Regions from separate parts of the Clostridium cylindrosporum DSM 605 genome, predicted to be linked through region 3. Evidence: a T-box and tRNA genes for the amino acid it is inferred to sense, from the RefSeq annotation. Region 3 holds a T-box; the other regions hold tRNA genes.
The links. A T-box is a leader RNA that pairs with one kind of tRNA and senses whether it is charged. The one in region 3 lies ahead of leuS (leucine--tRNA ligase), so its partner is inferred to be a tRNA-Leu.
Positions count from the first base shown of each region.

Region 1: it has a tRNA-Leu gene. The T-box ahead of leuS (leucine--tRNA ligase) is inferred to sense a tRNA for this amino acid. The anticodon was not compared.
Region 2: it has a tRNA-Leu gene. The T-box ahead of leuS (leucine--tRNA ligase) is inferred to sense a tRNA for this amino acid. The anticodon was not compared.

Region 1 is NZ_LFVU01000027.1:283,156-287,437, forward strand. Features, by position in the region: gene polA (DNA polymerase I) at 1-678, shown strand, start outside; gene coaE (dephospho-CoA kinase) at 687-1,283, shown strand; gene CLCY_RS09850 (lytic transglycosylase domain-containing protein) at 1,285-1,833, shown strand; tRNA gene CLCY_RS09855 (tRNA-Leu) at 1,882-1,966, shown strand; gene CLCY_RS09860 (biotin transporter BioY) at 2,037-2,591, opposite strand; gene CLCY_RS09865 (MarR family transcriptional regulator) at 2,780-2,959, shown strand; gene CLCY_RS09870 (GNAT family N-acetyltransferase) at 3,102-3,641, shown strand; gene CLCY_RS09875 (lactate utilization protein) at 3,625-4,266, shown strand.
Region 2 is NZ_LFVU01000027.1:250,936-255,217, forward strand. Features, by position in the region: gene CLCY_RS09700 (helicase-related protein) at 1-2,018, shown strand, start outside; tRNA gene CLCY_RS09705 (tRNA-Leu) at 2,139-2,220, opposite strand; gene CLCY_RS09710 (hypothetical protein) at 2,857-4,143, shown strand; gene CLCY_RS09715 (hypothetical protein) at 4,229-4,282, shown strand, end outside.
Region 3 is NZ_LFVU01000005.1:61,861-66,142, forward strand. Features, by position in the region: gene leuS (leucine--tRNA ligase) at 1-2,318, opposite strand, end outside; T-box leader at 2,373-2,568, opposite strand; gene spoVB (stage V sporulation protein B) at 2,722-4,251, shown strand.

The DNA.
Region 1 (4,282 bases), on a different contig from region 3:
GCGGACTATTCCCAAATAGAGCTTAGAATACTTGCACATATATCAGAGGATGAAAATCTTATATATGCCTTTAATAATAATCAAGATATACATACAAGAACAGCTTCAGAGGTATTTTCTGTACCTATGGAAGAGGTTACAAATATCCAAAGAAGTAATGCTAAGGCAGTTAACTTTGGTATAGTATATGGATTAAGCGATTTTGGGCTATCTAAAGATCTTAAAATAACAAGAAAAGAAGCGAAGCAGTATATAGATAACTACTTTGCAAGATATCAAGGGGTAAAGACATATCTAGATAATACTATAGAAACTGCTAAAACACAGGGGTATGTTAAAACATTAATAAATAGAGTTAGATATATTCCAGAGATATCCTCATCAAATAGAAATGTTCGAATGTATGGGGAAAGACTTGCTATGAATACACCGATACAAGGAACAGCTGCAGATATTATAAAAATAGCAATGGTCAATGTATATGCAAGACTAAAAAATGAGAAATTTAGGTCGAAACTTATCCTACAGGTACATGATGAACTAATACTAGAAGTTCATAAAGATGAGCTAGAAAAAATGAAGTTATTAGTTGAAGAGGAGATGAAAAATACTCTTAAGTTAAGTGTACCATTAGAAATTAGTATGAACTTCGGTGAAAATTGGTATGAGGCAAAATAGGAGAAGATATGAGGGTAATTGGATTAACAGGAGGGATTGGCACTGGTAAAAGTACAGCTTCCTCTATAATAAAAAGCCTAAATATTAAAGTAATAGATTGTGATATAGTATCAAGAGAAGTAGTTAAGGATAAGGAAGTTTTGAACCTGTTAGAAGAAACCTTTGGAAATAAAGTTATAACTTCAAGTAATGAACTTGATAGGAAGCAACTTGGAAAAATAGTATTCAAAAGCAAAGAAAATTTAAATAAACTTAACTCTATATTACATCCTATTATGAAAATTAGAATTAAGAATTATATAAAGGTATATGCAAAAACAGAAAAGCTTTGCATAGTAGATGGTGCTATTTTAATAGAAGCAGGGTTCTGTGATTTAGTAGATGATATAATTCTTATTTCTTCAAGTGAAGAGCTCCAATTAAAAAGGGTAAATGAAAGAGATGGACATTCGTATGAATATATAAAGGATGTAATAAAATCACAAATGCCTTTAGACGAGAAGAAAAAATACTGCAAATACATTATAGAAAACAATGAAGGAATAGATGAACTAAGAGAAAAAGTAGAAAATGTTATAAAAACATTATTGGATTTGGAGGCATAGAATGTTTAAAAAATTGGCAAAGATAGCTCTAGTAATAATTTGTTTTGCTACATTATTAGGAGCTTTTCATAAACCAATGTTAAAGCAGGTTTATAAATTAGAATATAAAGAAACCATCGATAAGTATGCAGATAATTATAAAATTGATAGGGAGCTTGTTTATGCTCTTATAAAGAAGGAAAGCAAGTATGATCCCCTTGCTGTTTCGAAAAAAGGAGCAATGGGATTGATGCAGATAATGCCAGATACAGGGAAGTATATATCAGGTCTTTTAGGAGAAAAGAATTTTAAGATAAATGACCTATATGATGCTGAAAAAAATATTAACTATGGTACATATTATCTAGCTAAGCTTTCTAAGGATTTTAATGGAGATGTAGAGGCTATACTTGCAGCTTATAATGGTGGGGAAGGTAACGTTAGAAAGTGGATGACTGAAAATGGTAATGAACTTTATGAAGATAAAATTCCATTTAAGCAAACAAGGAACTACATTAAATCTATAAAAAGAGATTATAATATTTATCGCTATCTTTATATAAGTAAATAGTATTTGATTTCAAAAATGCAATATGATAAAATATCCTCATCAGACTTAGCAGATGTGGTGGAACGGCAGACACGCTATCTTGAGGGGGTAGTGTCCACAGGGCGTGCGGGTTCAAATCCCGCCATCTGCACCAATTTGAGTATATATTTAAAAAAATAATGAGCCTAGGAATTATCCTAGGCTCGATTTTATTTAAGTTAAATTTAATAGTTCGTAGAAAATAAAGAACTTTTTATAAGTGCTTTTCTTATTTGCATTCCAATTACAAGTGATAGAAAGATTTTAACTAAATCAAATGGTACAAATGGAATAACACCTGCCAGCAAAGCTTTATTAAAGCTCATATTTGTGATAAGTGAAAGCTGAACTGTTCCTATCCCATATATACATATAAGTCCGAGTATTATTCCTAAAGCGTTTATAAAAATATTAGGTTTAAGTGCCAGATAACCTACAATAAAAGCGGCTATTGGAAAACTAATTATATATCCTCCTGTAGGTCCTAAAACCTTATTTATTCCTCCGGAGAATTGTGCGAACACAGGAAAACCAACTGTACCTACAAGAACATAAGTAACTTGGGAAATAGAACCAAGCTTTGGACCAAGTATAATTGCAGAAATAAATACAGAGAATAATTGTAGTGTGAAAGGTATTGGTGTAAATCCAAGTGGTATAGCTATTTGACTGCATATTGCTGTTAATGAAGCAAAAAGTGCACAAAGTATTAGCTCTTTAGTTGTTAAGAATTTTTTCATGTTTTAACCTCCTGATGATTTGTTAACCTGTACTTAAAATATCGTTAACAATGATTATAAATAAAAGATAAATATATGTCAAATTTTTTTTCAGTAATAAATATGGTACAATATTTACAATTACAAAATAATAATTTATAATAGATAATAATTATTTACAAGAAAATAGATATAGGGAGGTAGCTAATATGGAAATAAAGGAAAAAGTTTTACATGCATTAAGAGAGGCAGAATCACCACTTAAGGCTGGGGAAATAGCTGAAATTATAGGTGAAGAAAAATCTGAAGTTGATAAGGTTATTAAACTTCTAAAAAAAGACGAGGAAGTTATATCACCTAAAAGATGTTATTATCAAATAAATGAATAATTTATAAATAAGAGGAGTATGCAATATACTCCTCTTATTTTGTATAAAATAAATTATAAACTTGTAAAGGATTTTTAATAAGAATTGTTGAATATAACAGTAAAGGCCTAGTCCTTCCTATTATCAAATAGAGGAAAAGGTGATGAGTTTGATACCAGTCAATATAATAATAGGTGAAATTACGGTTCGTGACATAATTTATGAGGAACTTCCTCAAATACACAGGTTGTTAAATGAGTCAGATGAGACAAAAGCACTTCTAGGTAAAAAAGAAAGCTTTCAATTTGAAGAAATTAAGGAGAGATATTTAGAGTCACTCTCAAGTGTTTCAGATTTTTTTCTAGGAGTCTATTTAAAGGAAGAGATAATTGGAATTTTAAAGGGAAGGTTTGAAAATAGGTCTTGTACAGAAGTTTGGTTTTTAACATATGTTTTAAGTGAGAGATACAGAAAACGTGGATTTGGAAGTAAAATATTAAGTGGGGTAGAAGAGTGGTTTGGGGAATATTATTCAATATATAGATTTTGTGTATTAGCATATGAGGATAATTCCAATGCTATGGAATTTTGGAATAAAAATAATTACAAACTACTAAGACGAACTAATATAAAGCATCCATCCAAAACAGGAGCAGTTGTTATACTAGAGAAAACGGAGGATAAAAATGGACTTAAACACTAGATGGTTTAAAGATAAAGTTTTAGAAAAAACAAAAAAATCTTTAGAGTCTAAGGGATATGATGTATACATTGTTAAAGATAAAAGTGAAGCAAAAAAGAAGGTTATTTCTTTAATAGAGGCAAAAAGTACTGTAGGTGTAGGAGGAAGCCAAACACTACTACAGTGTGATATTTTAAACTCTCTTAGAGAAGGTGACTATAATTTTTTAGACAGATATAAAGAAGGATTAACACCTAGTGAGGTTAAAGAAGTTCACAAAGAAGCATTTTTTAGCGATTACTATTTGACTAGTAGTAATGCTATAACTGAAAGCGGGGAGTTAGTAAATTTAGATGGTCTTGGAAATAGAGTAGCTGCAATGATTTACGGACCTAAAAAGGTTATTGTAGTGGTGGGAGAAAATAAGATAGTAAGAGACATAGATAGTGCATATGAAAGAGTTAGGAAATATGTAGCTCCAATTAACTGTAAAAGATTAAATATGGACAATCCCTGTGTTAAAGTTTCAGAATGTGTAAATTGCTCTAGTGAGAATAGGATATGCAATCACTTAGTAGTTACATTTAGACAAAACACAAAGGGAAGAGGGATTGTAGTACTTGTTAAGGAGGAGATTGGGTATTAATAGCTATACTAATGAT
Region 2 (4,282 bases), on a different contig from region 3:
TAGATATGGTATCTTCAGTAAATAAAAAGGTAGAAAAAGAACTTGTTAATATATTGAAAGAAAAGTATACTTCTGAAAAAATATACAATCCTAGCTTTAGGGTTAAAACAAGAAATATACCAAGTAAGATAAATAAGCTAAAAGGGAAAATAGATAAATTAATAGATAGGGAAGTGACTACTACAAATAAAAGTATGATTTTATTTATATCAATGGCTAAAGAGTGCATACTAGAATATTTGGCTTGTGGGAATTTTGCTAAAAGGGGAAAAGATAATAATGTAGAATTTCCTAATGCGTATATTGAAAGTAAGCTTCCAGAATTAATAAATAAAATAGCTATGGTTGAAACATACATTTATGAGGAATATAAGAAAATACATAAAGGTGTTCCTTCAATTAAGGAATTAATGAAATATAAGGATTGCCAAAATGAATTTACCTCAAATAATATAATCTTCATAATTGAAAACTTATACGTAACACAATCTACTAAAGAAAAAATATCAAAATTAATTCCATTAAACCCTAAAGAAGAATATCCTAAAGCTAGAAGAATGAAGAGAAAATTTACTATCCATGTTGGAGAAACTAACACTGGAAAAACTTATTCAAGCCTTGAAAAATTAAAATCATCAGGAAGTGGTGTTTATCTATCTCCACTAAGATTACTTGCTTTAGAAGTTCAGGAAAAGCTAAATAGTGATGGTATACCTTGTAGTTTATCTACAGGTGAAGAAGAGAATATTATTTCTAATGCTAATCACATTTCCTCTACAGTAGAAAAAGTAGATCTAAGTAGCATATATGATATTTGCGTAATTGATGAATGTCAAATGATAGGAGATACCCAAAGAGGGTTTGCCTGGACACGAGCGATATTAGGAGTATTGGCTAAAGAAGTACATCTTTGTACTGCTCCAGAGGGTTTAGATATACTAATTAAGCTTATAAAGGAATGTAATGATGAATATGAAGTTGTTGAACATGTAAGAAATACAAAGTTAGTATTTGTAGATAAAAATTTTAACCTAAAAAGAGATATTGAGAAGGGAGATGCCTTAATTGTATTTTCTAAGAAAAAGGTATTAGCAGTTGCATCTGACCTTCTTAATAGAGGGATTAAAACAAGTGTTATATATGGTGCACTTCCATATGCTACAAGAAAAGGTCAATTCCAAAGATTTTTAAATGGAGATACAGATGTGGTTGTTTCTACTGATGCAATAGGCATGGGTTTGAATTTACCAATAAAAAGAATAATTTTCTTAGAAACATCTAAATTTGATGGAGAAGATGTAAGAAAACTAAAAGACCATGAAATTAAACAAATATCTGGTCGTGCTGGGAGAAAGGGAATTTATGATGTAGGATATGTACTATCAGCACAAAATGGGAACTTGATAGAAAAAGGATTAAATACTGAAGTAAAACCAATAAAAGAGATATTTACTGGATTCCCTGAAGTTTTGTTGGATATAGAAGAGGATTTATCCTACATACTAAAGGTATGGGAAGATATGCCTACATCTCGTCTTTATCACAAAACAGATATAGAAAGAGATTTAAACTTGATACAAATATTAAAAAGGGCAAGGATAAATGTGCCTAACAAAACCCTACTAAGAATGATTTCTATTCCTTTTAGTGAGAAATCAAGTACTGTACTACAATTATGGCTAGAGTATTGTCAGATGTATACAAAAAAGGTTCTTAACCTAAAGAGGCCCGATTGCGAAGGTAAGGAATTAGAGGATTTAGAGGATTATTATAAATGCTTAGACTTGTATTATTCCTTTTCTAAGAATTTTAACTTATACATTGATTTAGATTGGTTAAGTAAAGAAAAGCTTAAAACTGCAAATAATATTAATGAGATACTTATTAATTCCCTAGGCAAAAGTAGTAGAAGTTGTAAGAAATGTGGAAACAAATTAGCTTGGGATTATCCTCACAAAATATGTAGCGAATGTTACAATGATAGGCATTATAATACTAGATACTATTATAAGTATTGATTAAAAGGGATAACTATAAAAGGTTATCCCTTTTAAATAGGGAACAAAAAACCTACATTTATTACTGATTATATAAATCAATAATAAAACGTAGGTTATAAATTCAATATTCAAAAATATTGGTACCACTGGTGGGACTCGAACCCACATGGTTTCCCGTTCGATTTTGAGTCGAATGCGTCTGCCGTTCCGCCACAGTGGCACTACTAGAATATGTTATCATAATTAACCATATGAGTCAATATAACTTATTTTCTTATTTGACCGCTACCATTAATAATATATTTAGTAGTAGTAAGTAACCACTGTTTATATATGTATTGTACGATTGATACCTATATTTAATTACAAGTGATTTTAATATATTATATGTAATTTGTCAAGTGTATAAAATTTACAAAGTTATACTTTTATGGTATAATTAGGTATAAAATAAAAAAGAAGGAGGAGAAAGGTTATAGATAAATTAAGTAAATTTTTAATTAAAAAACAAGAGAAACTAAAAAACGATTATAAAAAAATAGAAGAAAATAAGGACGATGATGCACAATGGTTTAAATTAATAGATATAGACGGATATATAGATAACGTAGAAAGAGCAATAGAAAATCCTAACAAGGAAACGTACAATAATTGTAAAGATAGTAGTTTTTTATTTAAAATAATAAAAAAATATAAGAATACTAATAATATAAAATTTTTAGATGAAATATTTGAAAATATAATACCTAAAAAACCGATTATAGATACAGTTGAAGAGAAAGGGATATATAAACCATTATCATTGTATTTTGAAGTTGATAGGGAGTTATTATATGAAATAGACCCGACTGAAAAATTGTATAATTGTTTTAAAAGATTTGAGAAAATTGAGGAATATGTATATGTTCCTAGGCAATCATTTAGAGATAGAAAAGATGATGAGGTATTTAGAACAAAACTTACTAAAAAAGAAAACGAATATATTATTAAAAATGATTGTTATGATGTTGAAGATAAAATATTAACATATAGATACCTAGAGAATAGATTAAAAAGTATCTATATAAATAATTTTATTTTTAATTGTTGTATGGAGCAAGGATTTACTAAATTAATTTTAACTGCTAAAAACATGTATTTTAATTGCATAAGAGTTAATAGAAAAGAAGTACAAAACAATAGGCTATATTTAAAAAAGTTTTTACATAAATATAGGTATTATAGTTATGATTCAGATAAAGATCCTTATACTAGATGGGGATACAAGGAAGTAAATTATGAAATTGGAAAAGAGAAATTTGAAGAAGCAAATATAAAAATAAGTAACATTGAAGATTATAAACTTTATGATGATGAAGAATTTACTTATATTGAACTGGGAGAGGATTATTATAAAATAAGAAAAGGTTTAGGCAGTAAAAAATTAAGATACAAACAAGATAAAGATGTTTATAAAGATGAGTATAATAGAAGGTTAAAAATATTAAAGGTTAAAAAAGAAGAAATGGTAAGAGAAAATATTGATTATATAGTTGAATTAGTAGAAAATCATATGAGAATTGCCAATGAAATAAAAGAGAGAAGAAATAAATATAGATGTGAAATGGATTATAAGGACTATATAAACATATACAAAAAGCATTTTATAAAAGCCGTTGATAATATAGACCTAGATATGGTTTCTAAATTAAGAAACATATATGGGGAAGATGATTATAAGATAATAGTTAAGTATATAAATACATATGTTTTTAATTCTATAAAAAATTATAAAATGAGAGAATTATTATCGAATACTTATAAAAGAACACAAACAGGTGGAGAAGATAGGTATATAAAACTTGATGATAGTTTAGATGTGTTACAACTATTAATAGCAAGATATTGTGATAAGGACAATATAAAAAATTATAGTATATTAGATATAGATAAATTAACTAAGAGTCAGGTAAAATTTATAACCGATATAGGAGCAGTTATAAAAAGTGAAGACAAGTACAATTATATTAATATAACTAAAGAGGATTTACCTTCTATAAATGTAACTTATATTAGTGAAAAGTTAGAAGTTAAAAGAAATAAGACAACTGATAAAATAAAGAGGATTTGGGATAGATTGAATAAAAAAAGTGGGGTTATATAAGGTTATTATATGTTGAGTGGAAAAGAAGTGAAAAGAAAGAGAAAACTTTATAATAAGAAGTATTCGAAAATTGAGGTGGTTAACATTGATTAAGGTTTTAAATGAAGAAAAACATGCACAGTATATGTTGGAAAAAAAG
Region 3 (4,282 bases):
CTTGAAGCTTCTATTTTCCCTTTAACCTTACCATTGATTTGAACTCCTAGTTCTATAGTATCACGAACTAGTGCTGATTCATCAAATTCAGGTAGTGATTCGTTAAATACTGAGTAACTTCCTCCTATTTGCTCCCAAAGTTCCTCTGCTAAATGTGGTGCAAATGGTGCTAGAAGTTTTATAAGGTCCTTAATAACTCCTCCTAGGAATTCTACATTCTTAACCTCTGTATCAGTATCATACTTATAAAGTGCATTTACAAGCTCCATAAGTCTTGCAAGTGCTGTGTTAAATTGGAACTTATCCGTATCATCTAGTACTCCCTTAATTGCTGTATGAAGAACTAGGTTAAGTTCCTTTTCATCCTTAGCTATATCTGATTTAGTAGTTCCCTCTGATTTTAGCTCAAGATATCTTTCTACGAATCTTTCAATTCTTGAAGCAAATCTGCTCATAGCCTTAATACCATCTACGTTCCATGGACCTCCCTCTGAGTATCCGAATCCAAACATTAGGTACATTCTAAATACGTCTGATCCATATTCACTAACATAATCATCAGGTGATATTACATTTCCCTTTGATTTACTCATTTTATTTCCGTCTGGCCCTAGGATGATTCCTTGATGAACAAGTGATTTAAATGGTTCATCAAAGTTAAGGTATCCAAGGTCACGAAGAGCCTTAGTAAAGAATCTAGCATATAGTAAGTGCATTGCAGCATGTTCTGGTCCACCTACATACTTATCTACTGGAAGCATCTTGTTAATCCATTCAGTGTCAAATGCCTTTTCACTATTTTTGTTATCTGGATATCTTAGATAATACCATGATGAACATACAAATGTATCTAGTGTGTCTGCTTCTCTCTTAGCTGGCTTTCCACACTTAGGACAAACAACATTAACAAACTCCTCAGACTTTTTAAGTGGTGATTCACCATCTGGTGTAAATTCAACATTGTATGGAAGTTCAACTGGTAGTTGCTCCTCTGGCACTGGAACTGTTCCACAATCATCACAGTGGATTATTGGAATTGGACATCCCCAGTATCTTTGTCTTGATACTAGCCAATCACGTAGTCTATAATTTACCTTTAATTCACCCTTATTTATGCTTTCAGCCTTTTTAACAATATTTACTCTTGCATCAGCTGATGTCATTCCATTGAATTCTTCACTATTTACAAGTGTTCCGTATTCAGTATATGGAAGAGTAGTTTCTTCTCCCTTAGCTGATTCTACAACTCTCTTAATAGGTAGGTTAAACTTAGTTGCAAACTCATAATCTCTCTCATCATGTGCAGGAACTGCCATAACACATCCTGTTCCATAAGTTGCTAGAACATAGTCTGAAATCCAAATTTCTACCTTTTCACCTGTTAGAGGATGAATAGCAAAAGACCCTGTAAATACTCCTGTCTTTTCCTTAGAAGTGGACATTCTTTCTATTTCTGATTGCTTTTTAGCTTCTTCTTTATAGTTTTCAACCGCATCCTTTTGAGCAGGAGTTGTTATACTATCAACTATTGGGCTCTCTGGTGCAAGTACAACATATGTTACCCCATAAAGAGTATCTGCTCTTGTTGTAAATACGTTGAATTTAATATCTAAATTCTCTACTGAAAACTCAATTTCTGCCCCTTCACTTCTTCCTATCCAGTTCTTTTGAACCTTTTTAGTCATATCAGGCCAGTCTAGTTCATCTAATTTTTCTAGTAGTTCATCTGCATACTTAGTAATGTTGAAAAACCATTGTGTAAGATTTTTCTTAGTAACTTCACTTGAACATCTTTCACACTCACCATCTAGAACTTGCTCGTTAGCAAGAACAGTACTACAGCTAGGACACCAGTTAACTGGAGCTTCCTTTCTATATGCAAGTCCTGCTTCAAATAGTTTTAGGAATATCCATTGAGTCCACTTATAATAATCTGGAAGACAAGTAACTAATTCGTTTTCCCAATTAAACATAGCTCCCATTTCTCTTAGCTGCTTCTCCATAGTTTCTATGTTCTTCATTGTAGAGTCATGAGGATGTACCCCTGTTTTTATAGCATAGTTCTCAGCTGGAAGACCAAATGCGTCAAATCCCATTGGCTGAAATACTGAATATCCTTGCATTCTCTTAAATCTTGCCCATGTGTCTGTTGGTCCGTAGTTATACCAATGTCCCGCATGAAGCTTTGCTCCTGATGGATATGAAAACATTTCAAGACAATAAAGTTTTTTATCTGCCTTTGACTTGTCAAATTCATATAATTTAGTTTCGTCCCATTTTTGTTGCCACTTTTTATCTGTTTCTACTGAGTATGGCATTAAATTCACTTCCTCTCAAGTATTATCGGTGCATCAAAAAAAGACCCTATCCCCTAATGGGGCGAAGAGTCTTTCGCGGTACCACCCAAATTTGTATCTTAGTTAAATAACGGCTATGCCGGCTCGGCTTACTAAAGGTTCGGCCTACAACTCAAGGGCGAGTTCAGAATGTAAAGATTATGGGCTCCCAGCTATCTCCCACTCTCTGTGAATCCTATTCAAACTTACTACTCCCTATCACAGTTTTTATAATATATTGTATCAAATTGTCCAAATTTTCATTAACTAACATTTTAGTATAAAAAATTTTTTATGTCAATATAATCACTACTGTGTAATATTGTCATAGCATCTTATTTTCAGCATATTAATAAAGGTAAGAATAATTATAAAAAGGTGATAAATGGAACAGTCCTCATTTTTCAAAAAAACAGCAGTACTTACTGTGTCTAATGTACTTACTGGAACTTTAACATTTATATATACTATATTTCTTTCAAGAGAAATGGGTGCAGCTGGTATGGGACTTTACCAGTTAGTTACACCAGTATTTGCATTATTTTTATGTATTACAGGTGGAGGTATTACGGTAACCCTTTCTAAAATAGCAGCAGAAAAAAAAGCATCTGGAAAACTTCATGAGTTATATAAAACAGTAAAGATAATGTGTATGTTCGAACTAGTATGGTCATTAATGGTAACACTGTTTTTAATTATTTTATCCAAGGTAATTGCAAATAATATACTATCTGATTCTAGAACAGTTTTAGGAATTATAGCTTTTTGCCCTGCTCTAATTATTATATCTCTTTCATCTGTTTTTAAAGGTACATATTATGGACTTCAAAGAATACTTGAGCCAGCTATCATTGATGTAATTGAAAAGGCTATTAGAATTATAATGATTTTCCCTTTAATGGCACTTGTTAAGAATATGAATCTAGGGATTGAATACACTACGGCAGCTGCAATGCTTGTTGTAAGTATAGGGGAGATTTTTAGCTTTATACTGTTTTTTATTTCATATAAAATATATATTAAAAATCATCCAGCAAGAGGGATATGTAAATCTAATCGTGAACTTGTTGTAAGTGTATTACGCCTTGCAATCCCTCTAGCTCTTAATGGTATATTATCAACTATATTTTCTATGATTCTAACTCTCCTTATTCCTAAAAGACTTATGGCAGGGGGAGTATCCTATAATGAAGCAATTTCCCTACTTGGGAAGTTAGAAGGAATGACTCTGACTATTTTATTCTATCCTGCAATTATCCTAAATGCTGTATGTACAGTTCTTATTCCGTCTATTTCTGAAGCTGTTACATCGGGTAAGGATTATATTATTAATCACAGAACTAATATAGCTATAAAGGTTGCATCTATTGTAGGATTTTCATCTACGGTACTTATACTTACTCGTGGAGGGGACATAGGAATATTTTTTTATAAAGATTCCTATGTAGGATATCTATTAAGCTTACTTTCTATCCCTTTACCTATTGTATATATTCAAATTATATCTTTCTCAATTTTAAATGGGCTTGGCAGACAGGGAAGCTTACTCATAAATTCTACATTAACATCTATATCAGATGTAATATTCATATATATCTTTTTAGGTATTCCAACACTTGCAGTAAAAGGATATGCACTAAACTTTTTATTATCCGCATTATTCTCAATAGGCTTAAATTTCTCAGTTATAAGGAAGTCATTTAAGTTTAAGCTAGATTATATGAACTGTATTGTAATTCCATGTTTATGTGCCTTTTCACAATATGCTCTAACATCATTACTTTTCAGTAGTATAACAAATGTACCACTTATAATAGTTCTATACTATTTAACATACTTTATACTTTATCTTCCATTTTACTTTATAGCCTATAAAAATAAAAATATTCCTAATTTCACAAGAAAAGCATCATAGATAAAGGGTAAGTAGAAAAACTACTTACCCT